DNA from 3 places in the Pseudomonas sp. GP01-A4 genome. Region 1 is predicted to be linked to each of the others. Evidence: predicted binding sites of a transcription regulator. Region 1 holds the regulator's gene; each other region holds the start of a gene.
The links. Region 1 encodes FliA, which starts transcription of late flagellar genes. Its sites were predicted from a motif close to CTAAAGTTTNNNNNNNNNNNGCCGNTAA; they were not measured.

Region 1 (6,085 bases):
ATGTTCATGATGTCGTCCAGGCGCGCGGTATCAACCCGCACGGTGGTTTCGGCTTCACTGGCCGGTTGCTTGTCCGGGGCCGGGGCAGCCGTGGCAGCCCGGGCCGGTGCTGGAGTCGGAGCCGGAGCCGCTTTCGCTGCGACAGGCGCGGCAGCCTTGGCGGCAGGAGCCGGTGTTGCGACAGCTGCGGCAGCAGCCGGTGCAGCAGCGCCGACCACTTCGGTGAACTTGCCCTTGCCGTGCAGTTCATCCAGCAGGGCTTCGAATTCGTGATCGGAGATCAGTCCATCGGCGGCCGGCGCAGCAGCGGGTGCCGCAGGCGCGGCGGCCGTTGCGGCGACTTCCGGCAGAGCCTCGGCGGCAAACGAGCCTTTGCCGTGCAACTGGTCCAGCAGCGCTTCAAATTCGTCGTCGGTGATTTCATTGCTGACGGGCGCCGCGGCTTCCGTTGGCGCTGGCGCTGCGGCCACCGCGTCCGGGGCAAACTGGCCCTTGCCGTGCAACTGGTCGAGCAACGACTCGAACTCGGCGTCGGTAATGTCTTCGGTGGTCGGCACCATGGCCGGCGCACTGGCTGCCGGCGCTTCGGCTTCGGCCTTGACGGCGTTCAGCGAGTCCAGCAGTTGTTCAAATTCGCTGTCGGTCACGTCGCCCGCAGGCTCGGCAACCGGCTCAGCCACCGCTTCCACCACGGGAGCGTTGGCCGCAGGTTCCGCCAGGCGCGCCAGGGCGGCCAGCAGTTCCGGCGTGGCGGCAGTGATCGGTGCGCGCTCGCGCACTTCACTGAACATGCCGTTGACCGCGTCCAGTGCTTCCAGGATCACGTCCATCAGTTCCGAGTCGACGTGCCGCTCACCCTTGCGCAGGATGTCGAACACGTTCTCGGCGATGTGACAGCACTCCACCAGCTCGTGGAGCTGGAGGAAGCCGGCGCCCCCTTTTACAGTATGAAAACCGCGAAAAATTGCATTGAGCAGGTTCGCATCATCCGGTCGGCTTTCCAGCTCGACCAGTTGTTCGGACAGTTGCTCTAAAATTTCGCCGGCCTCTACAAGGAAATCCTGAAGGATTTCTTCATCGGCGCCGAAGCTCATGGGTGTGCTCCTTAGAAGCCTAAACTGGACAGCAAATCGTCTACGTCGTCTTGCCCGGATACAACGTCTTCACGTTTATCGGCATGAATCTGCGGACCTTCACCCTTGGCGAGGTGTTTTTGTGGATCTTTTTCAGAAAGGATCGCTGCGCGGTCATGTTCGATGCCGGCAAACCGGTCGACCTGGCCCGCCATCAACACCAGTTTGAGCAGGTTGCTTTCCACTTCGGTGACCAGTTGGGTCACACGCTTGATCACCTGACCGGTGAGGTCCTGGTAATCCTGGGCCAGCAGAATGTCATTGAGGTTGCTGGAAACCGTGCGGTTTTCCTGCTCGCTGCGGGACAAAAAGCCCTCGACCCGACGCGCCAGCTCACGAAACTCCTCAGCGCCCACTTCCCGACGCATGAACCGGCCCCAGTCAGTGCTCAGGGCCTTGGCTTCACTGGCCATACCGTTGACCAGAGGCGTGGCGTTTTCCACCAGGTCCATGGTGCGGTTGGCCGCCGCCTCAGTCAGCCTGACCACGTAGGACAGGCGTTCGGTGGCATCCGTGATCTGCGAGATTTCCTCGGCCTGGGGCATGTGCGGGTCAATCTGAAAATTGACTATCGCACTGTGCAACTCACGGGTGAGCTTGCCCACTTCCTGGTACAGGCCGCGGTCACGGGTCTGGTTGAGCTCATGGATCAACTGCACCGCGTCGCCGAACTGGCCTCTTTCAAGGCTTTCGACGAGTTGATGAGCATGTTTTTTCAGGGTCGACTCAAAGTCGGCCTGCGATGATTCTTTATGCTCCATAGCTCCCCCGTGGCAGCATCAATGACCGATGCGTTCGAAGATCTTTTCGATCTTCTCTTTCAAGGCCAGTGCAGTGAATGGCTTGACCACGTAGCCGTTGACCCCGGCCTGGGCGGCTTCGATGATCTGTTCACGCTTGGCTTCAGCGGTCACCATCAGCACAGGCAGGCTGCGCAGTTTTTCATCGGCGCGCACGTGGCGCAGCAGATCGATACCGGTCATGCCCGGCATGTTCCAGTCCGTTACCAGAAAGTCGATGCTCCCGCTGTTGAGGATCGGAATCGCCGTAATACCGTCATCCGCCTCGACCGTGTTAGTGAACCCAAGGTCACGCAACAGGTTTTTTATGATCCGCCGCATCGTTGAGAAGTCATCAACGATGAGGATTTTCATGTTCTTGTCCAATTCGACCTCCAAGCAGTCTTAAACGCGCCCAGCACCTGGGCGCGCCATATCAATCAACAGGCGTTACACAAAAAGGACTACCGGGGGCGCACCACGGGCCAAGCCCGTCCGGGCGCAGGGCCTGGACGGTATCGTTCGCAGTGTCCCCACACTGCCTGTCAGCGCGCTCGCCACTCTCCCAAACGCCCCCGCAAGCGGGCCGCGCACTGGCTGTGTAACTGGCTGACCCGCGATTCGCTGACCCCCAGGACCTCACCGATTTCCTTGAGGTTCAGCTCTTCGTCGTAGTACAGCGCCAACACCAGTCGCTCACGCTCCGGCAAATTGGCTATCGCGTCCGCCAGCGCGCTCTGGAAGCGTTCATCTTCCAGGTCCCGTGACGGTTCGAGATGGGCACTCGCGCCGTCCTCGTGCAGCCCTTCATGTTCGCCGTCCTGTAAAAGGTCGTCGAAACTGAACAGCCGGCTGCCCAAGGTATCGTTCAAAATCCCGTAGTAATCGTCGAGACTCAATTGGAGTTCGGCCGCAACTTCATGATCTTTAGCGTCGCGACCGGTTTTTGCTTCAATTGAGCGAATTGCGTCACTCACCATCCGCGTATTGCGGTGCACTGATCGCGGCGCCCAATCACCTTTACGCACTTCATCGAGCATGGCCCCACGGATACGGATACCCGCGTATGTCTCGAAACTCGCGCCCTTGCTCGCGTCGTACTTGGTCGACACTTCAAGCAGGCCGATCATCCCGGCCTGGATCAAGTCCTCGACCTGCACGCTGGCAGGCAAGCGCGCCAGCAGGTGATAGGCAATGCGCTTGACCAGGGGCGCATAGCGCTCGATCAATTCGACTTGACTGTCACGTGCCGACTTCTTGTAAAGGTTGTAGCCGCTGGCTGTCATAGCACCGGTCCTGCGCTCGTCTGATGCACCAATCGCTCGACGAAAAACTCCAGATGCCCCCGGGGATTGGCGGGCAACGGCCAGGTATCGACCTTCTGGGCAATAGCCTTGAACGCCAATGCGCACTTCGAACGAGGGAACGCTTCATAGACCGCACGCTGCTTTTGCACGGCCTTGCGCACACACTCGTCGTAAGGAACTGCGCCAACGTATTGTAAGGCGACATCGAGGAAGCGATCCGTGACCTTGGTCAACTTGGCGAACAGATTCCGCCCTTCCTGCGGGCTTTGGGCCATGTTGGCCAGCACGCGGAAGCGGTTCATGCCGTAGTCGCGGTTGAGCAGTTTGATCAGGGCGTAGGCGTCGGTGATCGAGGTGGGTTCGTCGCACACCACCAGCAACACTTCCTGGGCTGCGCGCACGAAACTGACCACCGACTCGCCGATCCCGGCGGCGGTGTCGATCACCAGTACGTCGAGGTTGTCGCCAATGTCGCTGAACGCCTGAATCAGGCCGGCATGTTGCGCCGGACTCAGGTGCACCATGCTCTGGGTGCCGGAAGCGGCCGGCACGATGCGAATCCCGCCGGGGCCTTGCAACAGTACGTCGCGCAGCTCACAGCGGCCTTCAATCACATCGGCCAGGGTATGTTTGGGCGTCAGTCCCAGCAGAACGTCGACGTTCGCCAGCCCCAGGTCAGCATCCAGCAGCATGACGCGACGGCCAAGCTCTGCCAGGGCCAGGGACAAATTCACTGACACGTTAGTTTTCCCGACGCCACCTTTGCCGCCGGTCACCGCGATCACCTGTACGGGATGCATGCTGCCCATTTTATTTCTTTACCTTGTCTTGCTTAGACGCAGGCTACATAAGTTGGCCGCGCGAACTGCTGGCAGGCCATCGATGTAGATACTTTTCACTGTCATTTTTAAATAGAAAGCCATGATGCCTCAGCCAACTCGCTTGTTCGGGCTGTGGTAGAGGTCAGCAAACATGTCAGCCATCGCTTCCTCACTGGGTTCTTCCTGCATTTGCACGCTGACAGCCCGGCTGACCAACTGATGACGGCGCGGCAGATGCAGATCATCCGGGATCCGCGGCCCGTCGGTCAGGTAGGCGACCGGTAATTCATGACTGATTGCCAGGCTCAATACTTCGCCCAGGCTTGCCGTCTCATCCAGTTTAGTCAGGATGCAACCCGCCAGCCCGCAGCGCTTGTAGCTGTGGTAGGCGGCGGTCAATACCTGCTTCTGGCTGGTAGTGGCAAGCACCAAATAGTTTCTGGATTTGATCCCGCGCCCGGCCAGGCTTTCCAGCTGCATGCGCAGGGCCGGGTCGCTGGCTTGCAGGCCGGCGGTGTCGATCAGCACCACGCGCTTGCGCAGCAATGGGTCGAGGGCGTTGGCCAGGGACTGGCCCGGGTCGACGTGGGTCACCGGCACATTGAGGATGCGGCCCAGGGTCTTGAGTTGTTCCTGGGCGCCGATGCGGTAGCTGTCCATGCTCACCAGCGCGATGTTCTGGGCGCCGTACTTGAGCACGTAACGTGCGGCCAGCTTGGCCAGGGTGGTGGTCTTGCCCATGCCGGCCGGGCCGACCATGGCAATCACACCGCCTTCTTCCAGGGGTTCGATTTCCGGGGTGACGATCATCCGCGCCAGGTGGGCCAGGAGCATGCGCCAGGCCTGGCGAGGTTCTTCAATTTGGGTGGTCAGTTGCAGCAGGTCGCGGGACAACGGGCCGGAAAGGCCAATGCGTTGCAGGCGACGCCACAGGTTGGCCTGTTGTGGCTGGCTGCCCTGCAACTGGTTCCAGGCCAGCGAACCCAGCTGCACTTCCAGCAGTTCACGCAGGCCGTTGAGTTCGAAACGCATCGAGTCGAACACCCGCTGGTCTACCGCCGGCGCCGGGGCTGGCGCAGCAGGACGCGGTGGTTCAACAAAAGTCGGCTCTACCAGCGGCTCGGACGCGGTCAACGGCAGCCCGGCAAACAGCTGGCGATTGGTGGAGGCGTCGCTGTCGCCACGCATGCTCAGTTCAGCCTGGGCCGAGACAATGCGCGAAGCGGTCTTGCGCAGCTCGTCTTCCAGTTCCATGTTCGGCACGCGCGGCGCCAGGGCCGAGGGTTTGTAATCCAGGGCAGCCGTCAGCTCCACACCGCCGGCAATACGACGGTTACCGATAATCGCAGCGTCGGCGCCCAACTCATCACGTACCAGTTTCATGGCCTGACGCATATCGGCGGCGAAAAAACGCTTCACTTGCATATCCCACTACCTCAGCCGTTGGGCCCTACTGTCGCGACGATAGTCACTTGCTTATTGTCAGGAATTTCCTGGTAAGCCAATACGTGCAAATTCGGTATAGCCAGGCGTCCAAACCGCGACAACATCGCCCGGACGGGGCCAGCCACCAGCAGGATCACCGGATGGCCTTCCATTTCCTGGCGCTGCGCGGCTTCGATCAACGAACGCTGCAGCTTCTCTGCCATGCTTGGCTCCAGCAACACGCCTTCATCCGCGCCCTGCCCAGCCTTCTGAATACTATTGAGCAATATTTGTTCCAACCTTGGTTCCAAGGTGATAACAGGCAGCTCGGAGTCAAGCCCTACAATGCTTTGGACGATTGCACGCGACAATCCGACGCGCACTGCGGCCACCAGGGCGGCAGTATCTTGACTCTTGGCGGCATTGTTGGCGATAGCTTCGGCAATGCTGCGAATGTCCCGCACCGGCACCTGCTCGGCCAACAGCGCTTGCAGCACCTTGAGCAGTTGCGAGGTGGACAGCACACCCGGTACCAGCTCTTCGGCGAGTTTTGGCGAGGCCTTGGCCAGCAATTGCAAGAGTTGCTGGACTTCTTCGTGGCCAATCAGCTCGTGGGAGTG
Region 2 (6,085 bases), on a different contig from region 1:
TTCCAGGCCGGTGGACGGGTAGAACGCGACGGCTTTCATCGGCTGCAGATCCAGCGGGTCGAGAAAGGTCATGCGGTGAAAGCCCACACTCCAATGGGGGTGCGGCGCGGGCGCGGCTTGCACTGAAATCAGGCCGCCGAGCAGGGAGAGAACCAAGACTGCACAAAGACGCATCATGGGGATGTCCACCTTTGTTGCGTAAGCCCGCGTAGCTGTTGAAGTATCCATGGTTCAGGCGCTCGGACTGGCAGGGTTTACCCATGCGTGCATAACCTGGGCCAAAGTAGTGACAGCGGGTAAACGAAAAAACTCCGTACTCCGATCGCTTTTCAGGCGAGCAGAATACAGAGTTTAGGCGCCTCGAATCAGATTGATATCGAGGAACAGCAAAATTTACACAAGTCTTACGCTGCGGCGAACAATTGTTCGTTGATCACTGCGTTGGCGTCGCTGATCGCCTTGCTGCGCACTTCATCGCCATAGCCCAGGCCGTGAGCGCGGACGATTTCGATGTCGGTGATGCCGAGGAAGCCCAGCAGTACTTTCAGGTAGTCTTCGTGAGCCACACCGGTAGGCTGGCCAACGTGCAGGCCGCCGGAGGTCGACACGATGATGACTTTCTTGCCACCGGCCAGGCCTTCAGGACCGTTTTCGGTGTAGCGGAATGTCTGGCCGGCGACGGCGATACGGTCGATCCAGGCCTTGAGTTGGGTCGGGATGGTGAAGTTGTACATCGGCGCAGCCAGGACGATGGCGTCGGCCGCGAGGAATTCGGCGAGGGTGTTGGCGGCCAGCTCGGCTTCATGTTTCTGTACGGCATCACGCAGCTCGGCAGCGGTGCCCAGTGCACCCAGGGTCACGCCGGAAAAGTGGTTGATGCCTTCGCTGGCCAGGTCACGGTAGGTCACTTCAACGCCTGGCTCGGCCGCCTGCCAGGTCTTGACGACACCTGCGCTCAACTGACGGGAAACCGAGTTGTCGCCGAGGATGCTGGAATCGATATGCAACAGTTTCATGGTTAATCTCCAAGTAAGCATCGCCAAGGGCGACGGAATGGAAATAAGCCTACAGATGAAACCAATCAGCGATTAGTCAGGCAATATGCGATTATTCGTCCCACTGACAGGACAATAGGCCCACCATGCAAGATCTGAATGACCTCTACTACTTCGCCAAGGTGGTGGAAGCCGGCGGTTTCGCCGCTGCCGGGCGGCTGCTGGGGATTCCCAAGTCGCGGCTGTCGCGGCGCATTGCCGAGCTGGAAGAACGCCTCGGCGCCCGCTTGCTGCAACGTACCACCCGCCAACTGACCCTCACTGCCGTGGGTGAACGCTACCTGCGCCACTGCCAGGCAATGCTGCTGGAGGCGGAAATGGCCGATGAGGCAGTGGCCAGCATGTCCAGCGAACCCCGCGGTCGGCTGCGGGTCAGCAGCCCCGTGGGCCTGGCTCACCAATTCCTGCAGACCGTGGTGGCGGAGTTTCTCACCGCCAACCCGCTGGTGCAGTTGGAGATGAACCTGGTCAACCGCCGCGTCGACCTGGTGGCCGAAGGCATTGATGTGGCCTTGCGCGTGCGCGAGCTTGGGGATGAAGACCCGCTGCTGGTGACCAAGCGCCTGCGCCAGGCCCAGACCGCGATTGTCGCCAGCCCCGACTTTGTGCATGAGCGGCAGATCGACACCCTGGAAGACCTCAAGCAACTGCCGGTGCTGGGCGCCCTGGAAGCAGACCGCATGGTGCACTTCCGCATGCTCAGCCCGGAGGGCAGCAGCCACGACCTGGTGATGGAAGCGCGGCTGGGGATCGATGATTTCCTGGTACGCAAGGCGTGCGCCCTCGCCGGCCTGGGGTTTACCGTGCTGCCGATGATGTATTGCGAGGAGGAATTGGCCAACGGCCAGTTGGTGCAGCTCTTGCCGCAATGGTCATTGCCGGGCGGCTGGTTGCAGGCGGTGTACCCACATCGGCGCGGCGTGTTGCCGGCCGTGCGGGCCTGGATCGACCACCTGGATAACGCCTTCAAAGGTTGCGGAGACCGTTTGCTATGAGAATGACCGAAGAACAAGTCGCCACGTTTTGCCTGGGCTTGCCCGGCGCGCGGGAAGATTACAAATGGGGCGGCGTGCGGGTGTTTTCGATTGCCGGCAACAAGATGTTTGCCTTGCAGAACCTGCGGGGCGACTCGCTGGCGTTCAAGGTCGACAAGGAGCTGTTCCTGGGCCATGTGGATCGCCCCGGCCTCCACCCGGCGCCGTACCTGGCGCGGGCGCAGTGGATCATCATGGAAACGCCCTACCCGCTGGGCGCCGAGGAACTGCGTGGCCTGTTGCAGCGTTCCCACCAGTTGGTGGTGAGCAAGCTGCCCAAGCGCACGCAGGTCGGCTTGTTGCTAGAAGATCGAGAGTAGCGTGCCACCCAGGAACAGCTGATCAATCCAGAACACCTGGTGCAGCAACACGATCAGCCAGAACACCACCTGATAAGACACCTTGCGCGTCTTGTGGCGGAACACCTGCTGGGCAATCAACGCCCCCGGCCAACCGCCTGCCAGCTCCACCGCGTGCAGGACGTTTTCCGGGGTGCGCCAGCTGTCTTCGCGAGCCTTGCGCTTGTCGCTCCAGTACAGCAGGAACGCCACCACGCTGACCACGCCATAGGCCACCAGCGGGATCAGCGAAACCCCGCGGTACCCCAGCAGCGCCGCACCAAACAGCGGCGCGGCGCACAACAGTGCAAACACCAACGCCTTGAAGCGTGGATGCTGGATGATCATGGCTTGACGGCCGACCAGTCGATCCAGCCGAACTGCCAGGTGGCCAGGATCACCAGGCCGAAGGCGATCCGGTACCAGGCGAACGCCGCGTAGCTGTGGCTGGCGATGAACTTGAGCAGCGCCTTGACCGCGATCATCGCGAAGATGAACGAGGTGACAAAGCCGATGGCAAACACCGGCAGGTCATCCGGCTGGAACAGGTGACGGTACTTGTAGCCCGAATACACCGCTGCGCCGACCATGGTCGGCATCGCCAGGAAGAACGAAAACTCGGTGGCGGTCTTGCGTGACAGGCCGAACAACAGGCCGCCAATGATGGTAGCGCCCGAGCGCGAGGTGCCCGGGATCATCGCCAGGCACTGGGCAAAGCCGACTTTGATCGCGTCCTTCCAGGTGATGTCGTCGACGGTTTCGGCGTGCACTTCATGCTGGCGGCGCTCGGCCCACAACATGATGACGCCGCCCACCACCAACGCCGCCGCAACGGTGATCGGGTTGAACAGGTAGTGTTTGATCAGGTCGGCGAAAATCACCCCCAGCACCACCGCCGGCAATACGGCAATGATCAGGTTGACGGTGAAACGCTGGGCATTGCGCTGGGTCGGCAAGCCAATGACCACGTCGAGGATCTTGCGTCGAAACTCCCACACCACCGCCAGGATCGCGCCCAGCTGGATGATGATATTGAACGCTTCAAAGCGTTCGCCACCGAAGTTGATCAAGTCGGCCACGATAATCTGGTGCCCGGTACTGGAGATCGGCAAAAACTCCGTCAGCCCCTCTACAACGCCGAGTATCAGTGCCTGTACGGCGGTCCAAAGATCCATCGATTCCCCCAAAGGTCATGCCCACGGCATGCCTCGTTGATATTTTTTAGACGTTCACTAACGAAGAGTGCGCTGCAAGCACAGCGCAAATAATCAAGGCCGAACTGCGAAAATTCCGTGAAAAATCAGGCAGGACTCAGGTTTTTTGATTCTGGGCCGAAAGCCTATCAGACAAGCCGGAAATGTCGATGCAGCACCCAAAATTATAAGAACACGGAGTGACAGGACCATGAACAGTTTGCGCAATATGTCTATCAGCCGGCGCCTCTGGCTGATCCTGATCGTCGCCGTGCTGATGCTGCTAACCCTCGGCCTGCTTATGCTCAAGCAGATTCATGGCGACCTGTACCAGGCCAAGAGTGAGCAGACCCAGCGCGTGGTGCAAACCGCCAGCGGGATCCTGACTTATTATCACAGCCTCGAAACCAGCGGCGTCCTGAGCCGTGAAGCGGCGCAGAAGCAAGCCTTGAGCGCGGTACGTGGCCTGCGTTACGGAAAGGACGACTACTTCTGGATCAACGACCTCACCCCCGTGATGATCATGCACGCGGCCAACCCCAAGCTCGACGGCCAGAACCTGTCGGCCATCCGTGATCCGGACGGCTTTGCGGTGTTCAACGAGTTCGTGATCCTGGCCAAGGCCAAGGGCGCGGGGATGGTGAATTACCGCTGGCCCAAGCCCGGCGCCGATGCGCCGGTGGCCAAGACCTCCTATATACAGCTGTTTGAACCCTGGGGCTGGATCATCGGTTCCGGCGTGTATGTCGATGACGTGCAAGGCGAGTTCCGCGGCCAGGTGTGGAAAGCCTCGGTGGTTGGCCTGGTGATCGCGCTGATCATGGGCCTGCTGGTGGTGCTGATCGCCCGCAGCATCGTGCGCCCGTTGCAGCAGGCAGTGAATGCGATGGCCAATATCGCCAGTGGCGAAAGCGACCTGACCCGCACCCTCGACACCCATGGCCAGGATGAAGTCACTCAATTGTCGCGGCACTTCAACAGCTTTACCGCCAAGCTGCGGCAGGTGGTGGGCCAGTTGCAGACCTGCGCCAACGCCTTGGGCCAGTCGTCCACCGAGCTGGGCAGCAACGCCAGCGATGCCCATGACCGCAGCCAGCAGCAATCGCAGCAGATGGAACTGGTGGCGACGGCGATCAATGAAGTCACCTATGGCGTACAGGACGTGGCCAAAAATGCCGAGCATGCCGCCAGCGAAATGCGCGATGCCCAGGTGCAGGCCGAACAGGGCCAGCTCAATATCGATGGCAGCCTGCAACGGATCGACCAGCTCTCCGGCACCATCAGCCAGGCCGTGGAGGTGATCCGGACGCTGTCGACTGAAAGCACGCAGATTGGCGGCGTGCTGGAAGTGATCCGCTCGATTGCCGACCAGACCAACTTGCTGGCCCTCAACGCCGCCATCGAAGCGGCCCGCGCCGGGGAGCAAGGCCGTGGTTTTGCGGTGGTGGCCGACGAAGTACGGCTGCTGGCCCAGCGCACGCAAAAATCCACGGCAGAGATCCAGGCGATGATCGAGCGCCTGCAAGGCCATTCGGAGGCAGCGGTCAAGGTCATCAGTGACAGCCACCAGGCCTCGCAACTGACCATCGAACAAGCAGGCCAGGCGGGCGCGAGCCTGACTGCCATCGGCCAGGCGCTGCGTAATCTCAACGGGCTGAACGCCTCGATTGCCAGTGCCACGTTGCAGCAGGCGCATGTGGTGGAAGACATCAACCAGAATGTCACCCAGGCAGCCGGCTTGTCCCACAGCACCGCGCTGGCGGCGCAGCAGTCCAGCGTCGCGAGTGCGCACTTGAAAGGCCTGAGCGAACAACTCGACAGCCTTCTGCGCCAATTCAAGGTCTGACGCCGATGATCGTTCCCACGCTCTGCGTGGGAACGCATTCTGTGACGCTCTGCGTCACCGTTGCGCAGAGCCGGGACGCGGAGCGTCCGGAACTGCATTCCCACGCAGAGCGTGGGAACGATCTATCGTCGCACCGCCGCTCCCACATTGGTTACAATCAGCGCCCTCTTCGACTCCCCCAAGGAACCGCCATGTCCGGGCTTGAACTGTTTGCCGCCGCCCTGGGGGTGATCGCTGTCTGGTTGACGGTTAAACAGAACCCGTGGTGCTGGCCCATCGGCCTGGTGATGGTGCTGCTGTACACCTGGATCTTCTTCGATGTGAAGCTCTACTCCGACATGCTCCTGCAAGTGATCTACGCCGCCCTGCAACTCTACGGCTGGTGGCAGTGGACCCGCGCCGGTGAGGTCAAGCAGGGCCGGCAAGTCACCAGCCTGGGCCTGCAACCGATCCTGCAAGGCCTGGCCTTGGGTGCCCTGGGCAGCCTGTTGCTGGGCGCAGCCATGGCCCACTGGACCGACGCCGCCCAACCCTGGCTGGACGCGGCCCTGACCGGCTTCAGCCTGGTGGCGCAGATGTGGATGGCGCAAAAACGCGTGCAGTGCTGGCCGTTGTGGAT
Region 3 (6,085 bases), on a different contig from region 1:
GCTGGCCGATACGCATGGTGATCGCGTACGACATGCCCGCCGGCACCATGAACGCCACCGACACGATCTGCAGGGCGATCTGGTGCGCAGCCAATTGCGTACTGCCCATGGTGCCCATGCACAGCGCGGCGAACGCAAACAGCCCGACTTCCACCGCATAGGTGCCACCAATCGGCAGGCCCAGGCGCCACAGTTCCCTCAGGTAATGCAGGTTGGGCCGCAGCAGGCCCTTGCGCAGCGGGTAGGCGTCGTACGCACGGTTGTATTTGATGTACCAGATCAGCGCCAGGGCCATGCAGTTGGCAACGATGGCGGTGACCAGGCCAATGCCCACCAGCCCGAGTTTCGGCAGGCCGAACATGCCTTCGATCAACGCGTGGTTGAGCAGGTAGTTGATCACCGTGCCGCACAGGCTGATCACCATCACCGGCGTGGCCTTGCCGATAGCGCTGGTGAAGCCGCGTAGCGCCATGAACGTCAGGTAGCCGGGCAGGGCGAACGGCAGGATGGTCAGGAACTGGCCGGCGGACGCGACGTTGGTTTCGGTCTGGCCGAACATCAGCAGCACTGGCTTGAGGTTCCACAGCAGCAAACCAGCCACCAGCGCCATCAACCAGGCCAGCCACAGCCCGGCCTGGGTCAGGCGGGTGGCGCCTTCGATGTCGCCGGCGCCCTGGCGGATCGCGACCAGCGTGCCCACGGCAGCGATCACGCCGATGCAGAAAATCGACACGAACGAATAGCTCGCCGCACCCAGGCCTCCGCCGGCCAGGGCCTCGGGGCTCAGGCGGGCCATCATCAGGGTGTCGGTCAGCACCATCAGCATGTGGGCCAACTGTGAGGCAATCAGCGGCCCTGACAGCCGCAGAATGGCCCAGAGTTCGGTACGTGCCGGATGCTGCATGATCATCACGCTCAAAAAGTCAGGGAAGGGTGGAAGGGTTGATTCTCGGCGCCCACAGCGCATTGCACAAAGGGATAAATCCGATGGTTCGCATGATTAAAACTCATGCCTGAATGATTCTGGTAGGGTTTCGATATTGCGCCGTCGGAGTTTTCGCCATGTCTCGTCGTCTTCCTCCTCTTTACGCCTTGCGCGCGTTTGAAGCTGCGTCCCGCTACAACTCGTTCACCCGGGCGGCGGAAGAGTTGTCGATTACCCAAAGTGCGGTGAGCCGGCACATTCGTACCCTGGAAGAGCATTTCGCCTGCCGCCTGTTCCAGCGCAGCGGCCGCACCTTGCAACTCACAGAGGCGGCGCGCCTGTTGCTGCCGGGCGTGCGTGAAGGCTTTGCGGCCCTGGAGCGCGCCTGCCATACCTTGAATGCCGAGGACGACATCCTGCGCATGAAGGCGCCGTCCACCCTGACCATGCGCTGGCTGCTGGCGCGCCTCAGTCGCTTCCGGCACCTGCAGCCGGGCAATGAAGTGCAACTGACCAGCGCCTGGATGAGCGTCGATGAGGTGGATTTCAACCAGGAACCATTCGATTGCGCGGTGTTGTTGAGCAACGGGCATTTCCCGCCGGACTGGGAAGCCAGCTACCTGTTTCCGGAGTTGCTGATTCCGGTGGGCGCGCCGAACCTGTTGAGCGACGGACCCTGGGACGTTGCACGCCTGGCCTCTGCCGAGCTGCTGCACCCGACGCCGGACCGGCGTGACTGGCGCAACTGGCTGGAGCGCATGGGGCTGTCATCCCAGGTTTCGCTCAAGGGCGGGCAGGTGTTCGACACCTTGGAGTTGGGCATGATCGCCGCCGCCCGAGGGTACGGCGTGTCCATGGGCGACTTGCTGATGGTGGCCGAAGACGTGGCCCAGGGCCGCCTGAGTCTGCCATGGCCCACCGCTGTGGCCAGTGGGGAAAATTACTATCTGGTGTGGCCGAAGACCCGGCCGGGTGGCGAGCGTTTGCGACGGCTGGGTGACTTTCTCCAGGGCGAAGTGCAGGCCATGGAATTGCCCCAGGTCGAGCGCCTCGACTGAGTGGATTGCGCACCGGCCAGCAATCGTTTGCGCGATACCCCTGTGATTCGCTCAAGTATTGAGCCTACCCGCCGAAGTAGGGTTGTTGGAACTACCGTTCTGCAACGTTTCCCCTATTAGAATTTTGCCGAGCAGCGCTATGAGATCAGGATGATCCTGGCCTCGGCCAGGAGCCTTCATGTCTCAACCTCGCGCCCGGATTGCCTCTCAACTGGGGCTTGCCCTCGCCGTGATACTGGCTGTCGTCATCAGCGGCAGCACGGTATTCGCGTTGCGTTCGCTGGACTCCGCCAACCTCGACACCCGCGAGGAGCACCTGGCCAGCGAGGCCCGCTTGCTGGCCGACCAACTCAATACCTTCCACAGCACCTTGCGCGAAAGTACCCAGCGTTTGAGCGGGCTGTTTGAAAAGCGCTTCAGCGCCGGCTTGAGTACGCGCCCTGAGCAACCGGTGACGGTGGCGGGCGTGCAGACGCCGGGCCTGTACCTGGGCGAGGAAGTGCTCAACAACAACTTCGCTGAAGTCGATGAGTTCAAGCAGATGTCCGGCGGCGTGGCGACCTTGTTCGTACGCAGCGGCGAGGACTTTATCCGCGTCAGCACCTCCCTGACCAAGCAGGATGGCAGCCGCGCCATCGGTACGGCGCTGGATCACCAGCATCCGGCCTACCAACGCTTGCTGGGCGGGCAGGGCTACGTTGGCCGTGCGGTGTTGTTCGATCGCTCCTACATGACCCAGTACAGCCCGGTGCGTGATGCCAGCGGCAAAGTGATTGCGGTGCTGTTTGTCGGCTTCGACTACACCGATGCGCAGAACGCCCAGTTCGACAACCTCAAGCGCTTCCGCATCGGCCAGACCGGTTCCCTGGCGCTGCTGGACGAGCAGAAGCACTGGCTGGTACCGCCCGCTGGCGTGCAGGCGCTGGATCAGTCGATTCCGGTGATGCTCGACCTGGCCGCCAAACCTGGAAAAGGCCGTTTCTGGAGCGACAAAAACGAAGACTTCTACAGCGTTGCCGTGCCGTTTGAAGGCGGCCCGTGGTCGGTGGTGGCGAGCATGCCGAAAGCCGAAATTCGCGCGGTGACCTGGTCGGTGGGGATTCGCCTGGCGATCGGCAGCTTGCTCGCGATGCTGCTGGCGGTGGGCGCGGCGGTCTGGTTGCTGCGCAGCAAGTTGCAGCCATTGGGCGACCTGGTGCGTCAGGCCGAAGCCCTGGGCGCCGGTGATTTGAGCGCACGGCTGAACGTTTCCAGCCATGACGAAATCGGCCAACTAGCCCGCAGTTTCAACCAGATGGGCGAAGCGCTGTCGACCATGGTGTCGCATATCCGCAAGGCGGCTGAAGACGTGAACAGCCGCGCCCAGGCACTGTCGGGGTTGTCCGGCGGTGCGTACGAAGGCATGGAGCAACAGTCCGGCGAGATCACCAGCATGGCCGGCGCGGTGGAAGAGTTCAGCGCCACCTCGCTGAATATTGCCGACAACATGGGCAACACCGAACGCCTGGCCCAGGACAATGCCCAGCAAACCAGGATCGGCCGCACCTCGATGCAAGAAGCGTCGTCGTCCCTGGAACACATCGCCACTGCGCTGAACAGCACGGCCACGGTGATCAACACCCTGGGCCAGCGCTCCCAGGAAATCGGCGGGATTGTCGGCGTGATTACCGCGATTGCCGAACAGACCAACCTGCTGGCGCTCAACGCAGCCATCGAAGCGGCGCGGGCCGGTGAGCAGGGGCGTGGGTTTGCGGTGGTGGCCGATGAAGTGCGCAACCTCGCATCGCGCACTCGTCAGGCCACGGATGAGATTTCCGGGATGATCCAGAGTATCCAGCAGGAAACCGGCAACGCCATCAGCACCATGGAGCAAGGCAACGTGCTGATGCAGGAAGGCCTGGCTCGCAACGCTGACGTCGCCTCTGCGCTGGCGCGGATCGACGAGCAAAGCCGCTCGGCGGGCCAGCAGTTTGCGGCCATTACCACGGCGACCCAGGAGCAGAGCAGCACGGCGACCCTGCTGAGCAGCAACTTGCAGAGCATCGCCCTGGCCAACAGCGAGCAGCGTGAAGTGGTGTCCAACCTTGCGATCACCGCCAAGGAACTGGAGACCCTGGCGGCGGGCTTGCGGCATGAGGTTGACCGGTTTCGTTGATTGACTGTTCGGGCCTCATCGCGGGCAAGCCCGCTCCCACAGTTGACCGTGTTGTTCTGGAGTACGCGGTCCACTGTGGGAGCCGGGCTTGCCCGCGATGACGGCCGATTCGACGCCTCAAACGTCGGATCGGTCGCCCAGCCCCGGGTCCACACGCTTGCCAATGTCCTTGAGTCGCGCCAGTTGATCAACCATCCCTGGCGCTTCATCCAGGCTGCTGACAAAGGTCCACAGGTAAGTCATCACCGCATACACATGGCCGGCCTTGACCGCCGGCGACAGCGCCAACTGGCTGATGGCGACCACAAACAACAGCGCCGCCAGCGTGCCGATAAACAGGAACGCTGCGGCCTCGCGGTCCGACAGCCAGATGCGCAGGCGTGACAGCACCTGGTAGTGGCGCTGCAAGGTCTGTGCGCCGACCTTTTCCACCAGGCCGATTTCCTTTTCCAGGCGGTCATTCAAGCGCTCATGCAGTTCCTGATTGCGCCGGGCGAAACGTGGCAACAAGGTAGTGCACAGCACCAGCGCGGTCAGGCACGCCAGGCCGATCCACGGCTCGATCACCAACAGCATCACTGCCGCACCGACGATGGAAACCAGCGCCGTCGCGATGATCGGCACGTGTTTTTCGAAGAAGTCGACAAAGTCCCGCGCCAGCACCACCCGCGCTGCCGCCCGGGAAGTGCTGTGGTTTTGCAGGCGCTGGTTGAGAATCACCGGCACCGCAAGGTCCGCGTAGATGCGGGTGAAGGTGCGTGTATCCAGCGCCCGTCGCGCCGCCCCGACCACCCAGAACGCCAGCACCACGGCGGCGTAGAACAGCGCGCTGCCGGCATCGCCGCGGATGATCGAGTCCACCGCGAACCCCGCAAACAGTGGGTAGGCCAGCAGCAATGCGTTCTCCAGGGCCACCAGCGACAAGGTGCAGAACAACTTGCCGGGATAGGCCTTGGCGATCGCCTTGAGGGTTTGGCTGGCGGATTGTTGCCCGATCTTTTTGCTTTCTTCGATCAGGATCTGGGGTGTTACGGATGACATGGGGTGCACCGAGAGTGAGATAAACGCTATTATTGAGCGACTGCTCAAGTATCCTTGAGCGACCGCTCAAAAAGCAAGCGCCGTCGATCTGCCGGTGCCTGAAGGAAAAGCCTCATGTCGCGTATCGACCGTAAAGACCAGATCATCGCCGCCGCCCTGGAGCTGTTTCGCAGCAAAGGGTTTGCCGATGTTTCCACCCGCGACCTGGCGGAGCATGCCGGGCTGTCCCGCAGCCACGTCTATCACTACTTCAGCGACTGGAAAGAGCTGCGCCGCGAAGCGTTCGTGCGGTTCGCCAACGAGCAACTGGACGAGGTGAGGGCGCCGCTGGTGGATCTGCCACCATTGGAAGCCCTCGAAGGTTTCCTGCGTGACTGCCTGCCCTCCACGGCAGACGCCGGTTGGGCGCTATGGCTGGATGCCTGGGACGAAGCCATGCATGACGAGCCATTGGCCCAGGCCTACCTGGTGATCAACGCCCAATGGCAAGCCATGCTCGCCGAGATCATCGAGCAAGGTGTGGCGGCCAAAGTGTTCCGCTGTGAGTCGCCCAAGCGCGCTGCGCGACAACTCTTTGCCGTAGCGATGGGCTATGCCGATGACTTGTTGCTCAAACCCTCCGTTGAGTCAGCTGAAGCGGTGATGGATGAGGTGATGGAAGTGGCGGGGCTGCTTCTGGCGTTGCCTAGGACGCGCTAGCAGGGCGGTACTGCAAGGCCTCCGCCAGATGATGGCGTGCGATGGCTTCCACTTGTTCCAGGTCGGCCAGGGTGCGGGCGACCTTGAGCAGGCGATGGGCCGCCCGCAACGACAGCGTCAGCCGTTCGCAGGCGCTTTCCAGCCAGCCTTCATCAGCCTTTTTCAGTTTGCAGTGCTGGCGTAGCCCCGGCAGGTCGAGAAACGCAT

Region 2: AC3WKX_RS03785 (methyl-accepting chemotaxis protein) is a predicted target of FliA. The motif match lies at 3,738-3,765, and genes of this name have one in related genera.
Region 3: AC3WKX_RS00465 (methyl-accepting chemotaxis protein) is a predicted target of FliA. The motif match lies at 2,034-2,061, and genes of this name have one in related genera.

What each region holds. Positions count from the first base shown of each region.
Region 1 is NZ_JBYSWF010000002.1:17,711-23,795, forward strand. Features, by position in the region: gene AC3WKX_RS01905 (chemotaxis protein CheA) at 1-1,094, opposite strand, end outside; gene AC3WKX_RS01910 (protein phosphatase CheZ) at 1,106-1,894, opposite strand; gene AC3WKX_RS01915 (chemotaxis response regulator CheY) at 1,913-2,287, opposite strand; gene fliA (RNA polymerase sigma factor FliA) at 2,458-3,198, opposite strand; gene fleN (flagellar synthesis regulator FleN) at 3,195-4,028, opposite strand; gene flhF (flagellar biosynthesis GTPase FlhF) at 4,149-5,465, opposite strand; gene flhA (flagellar biosynthesis protein FlhA) at 5,477-6,085, opposite strand, start outside.
Region 2 is NZ_JBYSWF010000003.1:148,571-154,655, reverse strand. Features, by position in the region: gene AC3WKX_RS03815 (alpha/beta hydrolase family protein) at 1-177, opposite strand, end outside; gene AC3WKX_RS03810 (FMN-dependent NADH-azoreductase) at 405-1,016, opposite strand; gene AC3WKX_RS03805 (LysR substrate-binding domain-containing protein) at 1,142-2,050, shown strand; gene AC3WKX_RS03800 (MmcQ/YjbR family DNA-binding protein) at 2,047-2,409, shown strand; gene AC3WKX_RS03795 (DUF1294 domain-containing protein) at 2,392-2,775, opposite strand; gene AC3WKX_RS03790 (undecaprenyl-diphosphate phosphatase) at 2,772-3,602, opposite strand; gene AC3WKX_RS03785 (methyl-accepting chemotaxis protein) at 3,832-5,466, shown strand; gene pnuC (nicotinamide riboside transporter PnuC) at 5,658-6,085, shown strand, end outside.
Region 3 is NZ_JBYSWF010000001.1:101,915-107,999, forward strand. Features, by position in the region: gene AC3WKX_RS00455 (NorM family multidrug efflux MATE transporter) at 1-910, opposite strand, end outside; gene AC3WKX_RS00460 (LysR substrate-binding domain-containing protein) at 1,063-1,983, shown strand; gene AC3WKX_RS00465 (methyl-accepting chemotaxis protein) at 2,162-4,138, shown strand; gene AC3WKX_RS00470 (ABC transporter six-transmembrane domain-containing protein) at 4,256-5,179, opposite strand; gene AC3WKX_RS00475 (TetR/AcrR family transcriptional regulator) at 5,294-5,878, shown strand; gene AC3WKX_RS00480 (YifB family Mg chelatase-like AAA ATPase) at 5,865-6,085, opposite strand, start outside.